DNA from 3 places in the Cryobacterium sp. Hh38 genome. Region 1 is predicted to be linked to each of the others. Evidence: predicted binding sites of a transcription regulator. Region 1 holds the regulator's gene; each other region holds the start of a gene.

Region 1 (2,267 bases):
TTGGTCGCGGTGGATCTGGCGATGGGTTGCCGACGACATCCAGGGAAGAACCACTGCGTGCAATAGCACTGTGTGGGGTCGGACAAGCCAGGCCAGACCCCTCCAGACTAACCGTCCGAGATGCGTATTGGACCGGGCCGCGCGCTACTTGATCAGGCGAATCGCGACCGGATACCGGTAGTTCTGGCCGTCCTTGGCCTTCAGAAACCCAATGATCGAAAAGATGACTCCGGCCACCCAGAGCAGCCAGGTCAGGCCGATGAGCAGGCCGCCGATTCCGAAGGTTACGATCGCCAGGATGAACGAGACGACATTTATCGCGACGTATCCGATCACGAGGGTGATCTGAAAGTTGAGCGCCTCCTTCGCTTCGGTATTGGTGAGGCGGCCGCGGTCCTTGAAGACCAGCCAAATGATCAGCGACGGAAGAAAGCTCAGGACGCCGCCGAGGTGCGCAAACGAGGCCCATTGTCGGTCGTCGGCCTCCGAGAGTGGGGTTGCGGCTGTAGGGGTGCCGTATGGGCTGCCCGTACCGGGCTGCTGGCCATACGGCGGCTGCCCAGCATTAGGGTCACGGTAGTTGGAATCACCGGGAGGTTGTGCCTGTGGATCGCTCATGATCGTGCCTTTCACTGAATTCCGGGGGGAGCGTATAGCGGTAATTAAACGCTCGGTTCGCGATACTGGCAATGGGTGCGCTCAGCCGGAACACGGCCGGTCGCGATAGTATTGGCAGTCAGTGGATGCGAGTGCCAACGACGTGCCGGCAAACCTGCGTTCCGGTGCGCTTGACGCGCGCCGACCCGGGGCATCCGCTTAATTGAAGCTGGACCGGAAAAAGAGGAAGGCGGGCGAAATGGTTTCCGACCGTGGGCTCGATGTGCTGCGCGTCATCGTGCAGGACTACGTCGCGTCCCGCGAACCCGTCGGCTCCAAATCCATCGTCGACCGGCATTCCTTCGGTGTTTCCGCCGCGACCATTCGCAACGACATGGCCCTGCTCGAAGAAGAAGAGCTCATCGCGGCGCCGCACACCTCCTCGGGGCGCATCCCGACGGATAAGGGGTACCGGGTCTTCGTCGACCACCTGGCCGACCTGCGTCCGCTGACCCCGGCCCAGCGTCAGGCCATTGAAACTTTCCTGGGTCACTCCGCCGACCTCGACGAGGTGCTCGTGCGCAGCGTGCGTTTGCTCTCGCAGCTCACCCACCAGGTCGCGCTCGTGCAATACCCCTCGCTGTCCCGCGCCAGGGTTCGGCACATCGAGTTAGTGCCGCTGACCGAGACGCGCATCCTGTCGGTGCTGATCACCGATTCCGGCGGGGTCGAGCAGCGAGTCATCGACCTGCCGCGAGCATTCGACGAGCAGACGCTCGGCGAACTGCGCGCCCGACTCAACGTCACGGTCGTTGGACTGGGCATGGCCGAGGCGAGCGTTGCCCTCGCCGTGAGCGTCTGGCCGGGATCGCCGGCGCTGCAGCCGATCGTCGACCTGATCACGCGCACCGTCGCCGACCAGGTCGGGGCCAACCGTCAGGAGAAGCTCGTCATGGCCGGGGCCGCAAACCTGGTGCGCACCGAAGACGACTTCTCCGGCAGCATCTATCCGGTACTCGAAGCCATCGAAGAACAGGTCGTGCTGCTGCGGCTGTTCGGCGAGATGGAGACCGACCAGCACGGCGTTTCGGTGAGTATCGGCCGGGAGAATGCGGCCTTCGGCCTACCGGAAGCGAGCGTGCTGACCAGCGGCTATACCGCAGGCGGCAACCTGGCCCGGCTGGGCGTGCTCGGGCCGACCCGCATGGACTATTCCAACAATATGGCGGCCGTACGCGCCGTCGCCCGGTACCTCTCCCGCCTGCTCGGCGAGACCTGAAATCTGTACCATTTAGGCTCTGTGCCATTTAGGCTCTGTGCCATTTCGAACAACCATCATAAAAAAATCAAGGAGAGCCACCTTTGGCTGACCATTACGAAGCGCTTGGCGTTGACCGCGACGCAACCACCGACCAAATCAAGAAGGCGTACCGTCGCCTCGCCCGCGAGCTGCACCCCGACGTGAACCCCGGCGCCGAAGCATCCGAACGGTTCAAGAGCATCACACACGCCTATGACGTGCTGAGCGACGCCAAGCAGCGCCAGAAGTACGACCAGGGCGGCGGCCAGAACGGCGGCTTCGACGGGCAGAACTTCGGCAACTTCGGCGACATCTTCGAGACCTTCTTCGGCGGCGGCGGGAGCAGCCGTGGTCCGCGCTCGCGCCGCGA
Region 2 (2,267 bases), on a different contig from region 1:
TATCGACGTACTCGCCGGTGGCGGCGTTGAGGCCCCATCCGACGGGCAGGTTGCGCACCTTGTCGGCGACAACGCCGGGCTCCATGCCCGCGTTGAGTGCGATCTGCTTGAGCGGAGCGTCGATGGCGACGCGCACGATGTTCGCGCCCGTTGCCTCGTCGCCGACGAGAGCGAGAACTGCTTCGCTCTCGAATGCGGTCTTGCCAGCCTGGATCAGTGCAACGCCACCACCGGCGACGATGCCCTCTTCGACGGCAGCCTTGGCGTTACGCACTGCATCTTCGATGCGGTGCTTGCGCTCCTTGAGCTCAACCTCCGTTGCGGCTCCGGCCTTGATGACAGCAACGCCGCCAGCAAGCTTGGCGAGGCGCTCCTGGAGCTTCTCGCGGTCGTAGTCGCTGTCGGTGTTCTCGATCTCGGCGCGAATCTGCGAAACGCGACCGGCGATGGCTTCGACGTCGCCGGCACCCTCAACGATGGTGGTCTCGTCCTTGGTGATGACGACCTTGCGGGCGTTACCAAGCAGGTCGAGCGTGACGTTCTCGAGCTTGAGGCCGACCTCTTCCGAGATGACCTGTCCACCGGTGAGGATGGCGATGTCCTGCAGCTGAGCCTTGCGACGGTCTCCGAAGCCCGGAGCCTTGACGGCGACGGACTTGAAGATGCCACGGATCTTGTTCACAACGAGCGTGGCCAGGGCCTCGCCGTCGACGTCTTCCGCGATGATGAGGAGCTGCTTGCCGGTCTGGATGACCTTGTCCACGATGGGGAGCAGGTCCTTGATGTTGGAGACCTTGGAGTTGACGATCAGGATGTAGGGGTCTTCGAAGACCGCTTCCTGACGGTCAGGGTCGGTGACGAAGTACGCCGACAGGAAGCCCTTGTCGAAGCGCATGCCCTCGGTGAGCTCGAGTTCGGTGCCGAAGGTGTTCGACTCCTCAACGGTGACAACACCTTCCTTGCCGACCTTGTCGATGGCCTCGGCAATGATCGCGCCGATTTCGGTGTCGCCGGCAGAGATGGAAGCCGTGGCCGCGATCTCTTCCTTGGTTTCGATTTCCTTGGCGCTGGCGATGAGCTCGGCGATGACAGCTGCCGTGGCCTTCTCGATGCCGCGCTTGAGGCTGATCGGGTCGGCGCCGGCTGCGACGTTGCGCAGGCCTTCGCGAACCAGAGCCTGGGCGAGGACGGTTGCGGTGGTCGTTCCGTCGCCGGCTACGTCATCCGTCTTCTTGGCGACCTCTTTGACGAGCTCGGCACCGATCTTCTCGTACGGGTCGTCGAGCTCGATCTCCTTGGCGATGGACACACCGTCGTTGGTGATCGTGGGGGCGCCCCACTTCTTCTCCAGAACGACGTTGCGGCCGCGCGGGCCGAGGGTGACCTTGACGGTGTCGGCGAGAATATTCAGGCCGCGCTCAAGCCCACGACGGGCCTCTTCATTGAATGCAATGATTTTTGCCATATGTGTAACTCGTCCCTCCCGGACGTTCCAAACGATGATGGGGTTAGCACTCGGATGACGAGAGTGCTAGATCGATTCTGGCACTCTGGGGTCGAGAGTGCAAGCGAGCATCCGGAGTGATGCCGGGCTATCTGCAGCTGTCAGGGAACGAGATCGGCCGAGCCGGTGCCGTTGGGCACCAACTGGAACCAGGTATTGCCCGGTGCCAGCCGAATTGTCACTCCGTTGGCGTCGATGAGGCGGATCGGCGACGTCTGGGCGTCCTTGCTCCAGGTGGCCGCGAGGGTCTTGCCGCCGGACGAGATTGACGCTTCACCGGAGGCGATCAACTCGGTCTTGGGGATACTGTCGGAGACGGTTACATCGACCCGCAGTACGACCACGTTGGTGGCCTTGAGCTGGGCCCCCTCGGGGGTCAGGTCGGGCGCGCCATCCTGAGCGCGCAGGTAGGCGGCCGCCTCGGCGTTCCAGGTCCAGCTGCGGGCGCTGGAGTTGGAAAATCTGGTGTTGATCACCGAAATCGGCGTACCGTCCGTGGCAGCGGATGCCGCGGCGAGGGTGGACGCGTAGGCGTACTGCTGGGCGGGCGGGGCGACGGAGGCATTGCGGTTGACGAATTCCGACGCGGCGAGGATCACGTTGTGCGGGGCTGAAGTAGCGGAGGACCGCGAGAACAAGCCGCTCGTGTCGTAGTCGAAGATGGCGCTGATCTGGCCGGTCGCATTCATCGCGTCGACGAATCGCTGCTGGCCGCCGGAGTAGGCGACCAGGCCGCCGAACGGCGCGATAATGTCGGGATCCA
Region 3 (2,267 bases), on a different contig from region 1:
GAGCCAAGTCGGACGGTATTAGGCAGGCTCAAGCGAGCTGCGACGGGGTCCGCGGCCGGAGGCGACCATATCGACCATCAGTATGATCAAGGCCACCCAGACCAGGGCGAATCCGGCCCAGCGTTCGAGCGGCATCGCCTCTTTCAGAAGGACTACGCCGACGAGAAATTGAATGACCGGCGCGACGAACTGAATGAGTCCGAGTACCGTCAGCGGCAGGCGCCGGGCGGCGGCGGCGAAGAGCAGCAGGGGAACAGCGGTAATGACCCCGGCCGCGAGCAGGCCAGCCGTGTGCCAGCCGGAGACGGTGCCGAAGGTGAGGCCGGACATGCCGGAAACGACCAGAAGCTGAATGATGGCGACCGGGGCCAGCCAGGCCGTTTCGAGGGTGAGGCCGGTGACGGCGTCGACGTTCGGGCCGACGCGCTTCTTGATCAGCCCGTAGAAGCCGAAGGAGAACGCGAGGATGAGCGAGATCCACGGCAGCGAGCCGTAGCCGACCGCCAGCACGATCACGGCGATAAAACTGATGCCGATGGCCACCCACTGCAGGCGGCGCAACCGTTCGCGCAGCACGAAGACGCCCAGAAGCACCGTGACGATCGGGTTGATGAAGTAGCCGAGGGCTGCTTCGACGACGTGCCCGGTGGTCGCGGCGATCACGTAGGTCTGCCAGTTGACGAAGATGAACGCACCGGCCAGGCCCATGGTCCAAACCAGACGCGGCTGCTTGAACGCACGCCCGAGCACGGTCCAGGTGCGGGTCACGGTAATGATCAGGGCGCAGAAAACGAGGGAGAACAGCACCCGCCAGGCCACGATTTCGAAGGCGCCGGAGGGGATGAGTAGCAGAAAGTAGAGCGGCAGCACGCCCCAGAGGCCGTAGGCCAGGCCGCCGAAGACGAGGCCGGTGCGGTGGGTGGCGCGAGCGGCCGAATCGGCCGGTGCGGCGGCATCCGTCATAAATATTCTCCCTACCGAGACACTAACTGCGCAAACAAAAACTCCCGAATGGCCAGGCCATCCGGGAGTTTCAGTCTAAAGACCAATTTCAGTCTGAAGGCTAGGTAGTGATGAAACCTACTTAGCGCACGACCACAGCGAGCACGTCGCGAGCGGAGAGGACCAGAAGGTCATCGCCGCCGAACTTGACCTCGGTTCCGCCGTACTTGGAGTAGATGACCTTGTCGCCGACGGCGATGTCGAGGGGAACGCGGTTGCCGTTGTCGTCAATGCGGCCGGGGCCGACTGCAACAACTTCGCCCTCCTGGGGCTTTTCCTTCGCGGTGTCAGGAATGACCAGACCTGATGCGGTGGTCTGCTCTGCGTCGACCTGCTTGATGACGATGCGATCCTCGAGCGGCTTGATGGAGACCGACACGGTTGACCTCTTTCTAAGACTTGGGTTAGCAGACTCACAGCGAGAGTGCCAAGTGAAGTTTAGGGGGGATGCTGGCACTCGCGCAACGTGAGTGCCAGATCGGGCCGTTTGGTACCGTTACAGAATGGATCGAACCGAGCTCGTTGAGCTGCTCTCCCCCGCGAGTTTACGGCTGCTGGATTCCCTGCCGCCCTACGAGGCAAACGGTGATGTGCTGAAGCTCGTGAGCGAGCTGCGCAAGGCCGGGCACGCCCCCGGGCTCGTGTCGGCCGTGTTGAGCCAGTCGCGACTGCGGGCGAAAGCCGTGGCCAAGTTCGGAGAATTTGCCGAGCGGATGCTGTTCACCGAGGCCGGTCTGGAACAGGCGACTCGGTTGCGGGTTGCCGCACTGCACGCCGGGCGATTCGCCGGGCTTGGAGCCGCCCTCGGCCGCGCGCCGCGGGTCGCCGACCTCGGCTGCGGCATCGGCGGCGACGCGATGGCCCTCGCCGCGATGGATCTACCGGTCGTGGCCGTCGACGCCGACGAGGTCACGGCCACGGTTGCGAGCTACAACCTGGCCCCGTTCCCCAATGCCTCCGCGTTGCAGGCCGACGCCGAGACGGTTGATCTGACCGATTTCGACGCGGTCTGGCTCGATCCAGCCCGGCGCACGGGCGGACACAGCAACACCAAGCGACTCACCCGCTCCGAAGATTACTCCCCCTCCCTCGACTTCGCCTACCTGCTGGCAACGACGCTGCCGCTCGGCATGAAGCTCGGTCCCGGCCATGATCGCGACCAGATTCCGGTCGACGCGGAGGCCCAGTGGGTGTCGGTGGATGGCCAGCTGGTGGAGATGGGACTGTGGTTCGGCGCTCTCGCCCGCCCGGGCATCCGTCGATCG

The links. Region 1 encodes HrcA, which represses chaperone genes, less so after heat shock. Its sites were predicted from a motif close to TTNGCACTCGNNNNNNNCGAGTGCNAA; they were not measured.
Region 2: groL (chaperonin GroEL) is a predicted target of HrcA. The motif match lies at 1,509-1,535, and genes of this name have one in related genera.
Region 3: groES (co-chaperone GroES) is a predicted target of HrcA. The motif match lies at 1,453-1,479, and genes of this name have one in related genera.

Annotation. Positions count from the first base shown of each region.
Region 1 covers NZ_SOHD01000008.1:103,355-105,621, forward strand. Annotated here, with positions in the region: gene E3T41_RS03870 (DUF4870 domain-containing protein) at 145-618, opposite strand; gene hrcA (heat-inducible transcriptional repressor HrcA) at 857-1,876, shown strand; gene dnaJ (molecular chaperone DnaJ) at 1,960-2,267, shown strand, end outside.
Region 2 covers NZ_SOHD01000033.1:82,006-84,272, reverse strand. Annotated here, with positions in the region: gene groL (chaperonin GroEL) at 1-1,465, opposite strand, end outside; gene E3T41_RS12050 (DUF3048 domain-containing protein) at 1,606-2,267, opposite strand, start outside.
Region 3 covers NZ_SOHD01000049.1:35,242-37,508, reverse strand. Annotated here, with positions in the region: gene rarD (EamA family transporter RarD) at 19-963, opposite strand; gene groES (co-chaperone GroES) at 1,085-1,381, opposite strand; gene E3T41_RS17480 (class I SAM-dependent methyltransferase) at 1,506-2,267, shown strand, end outside.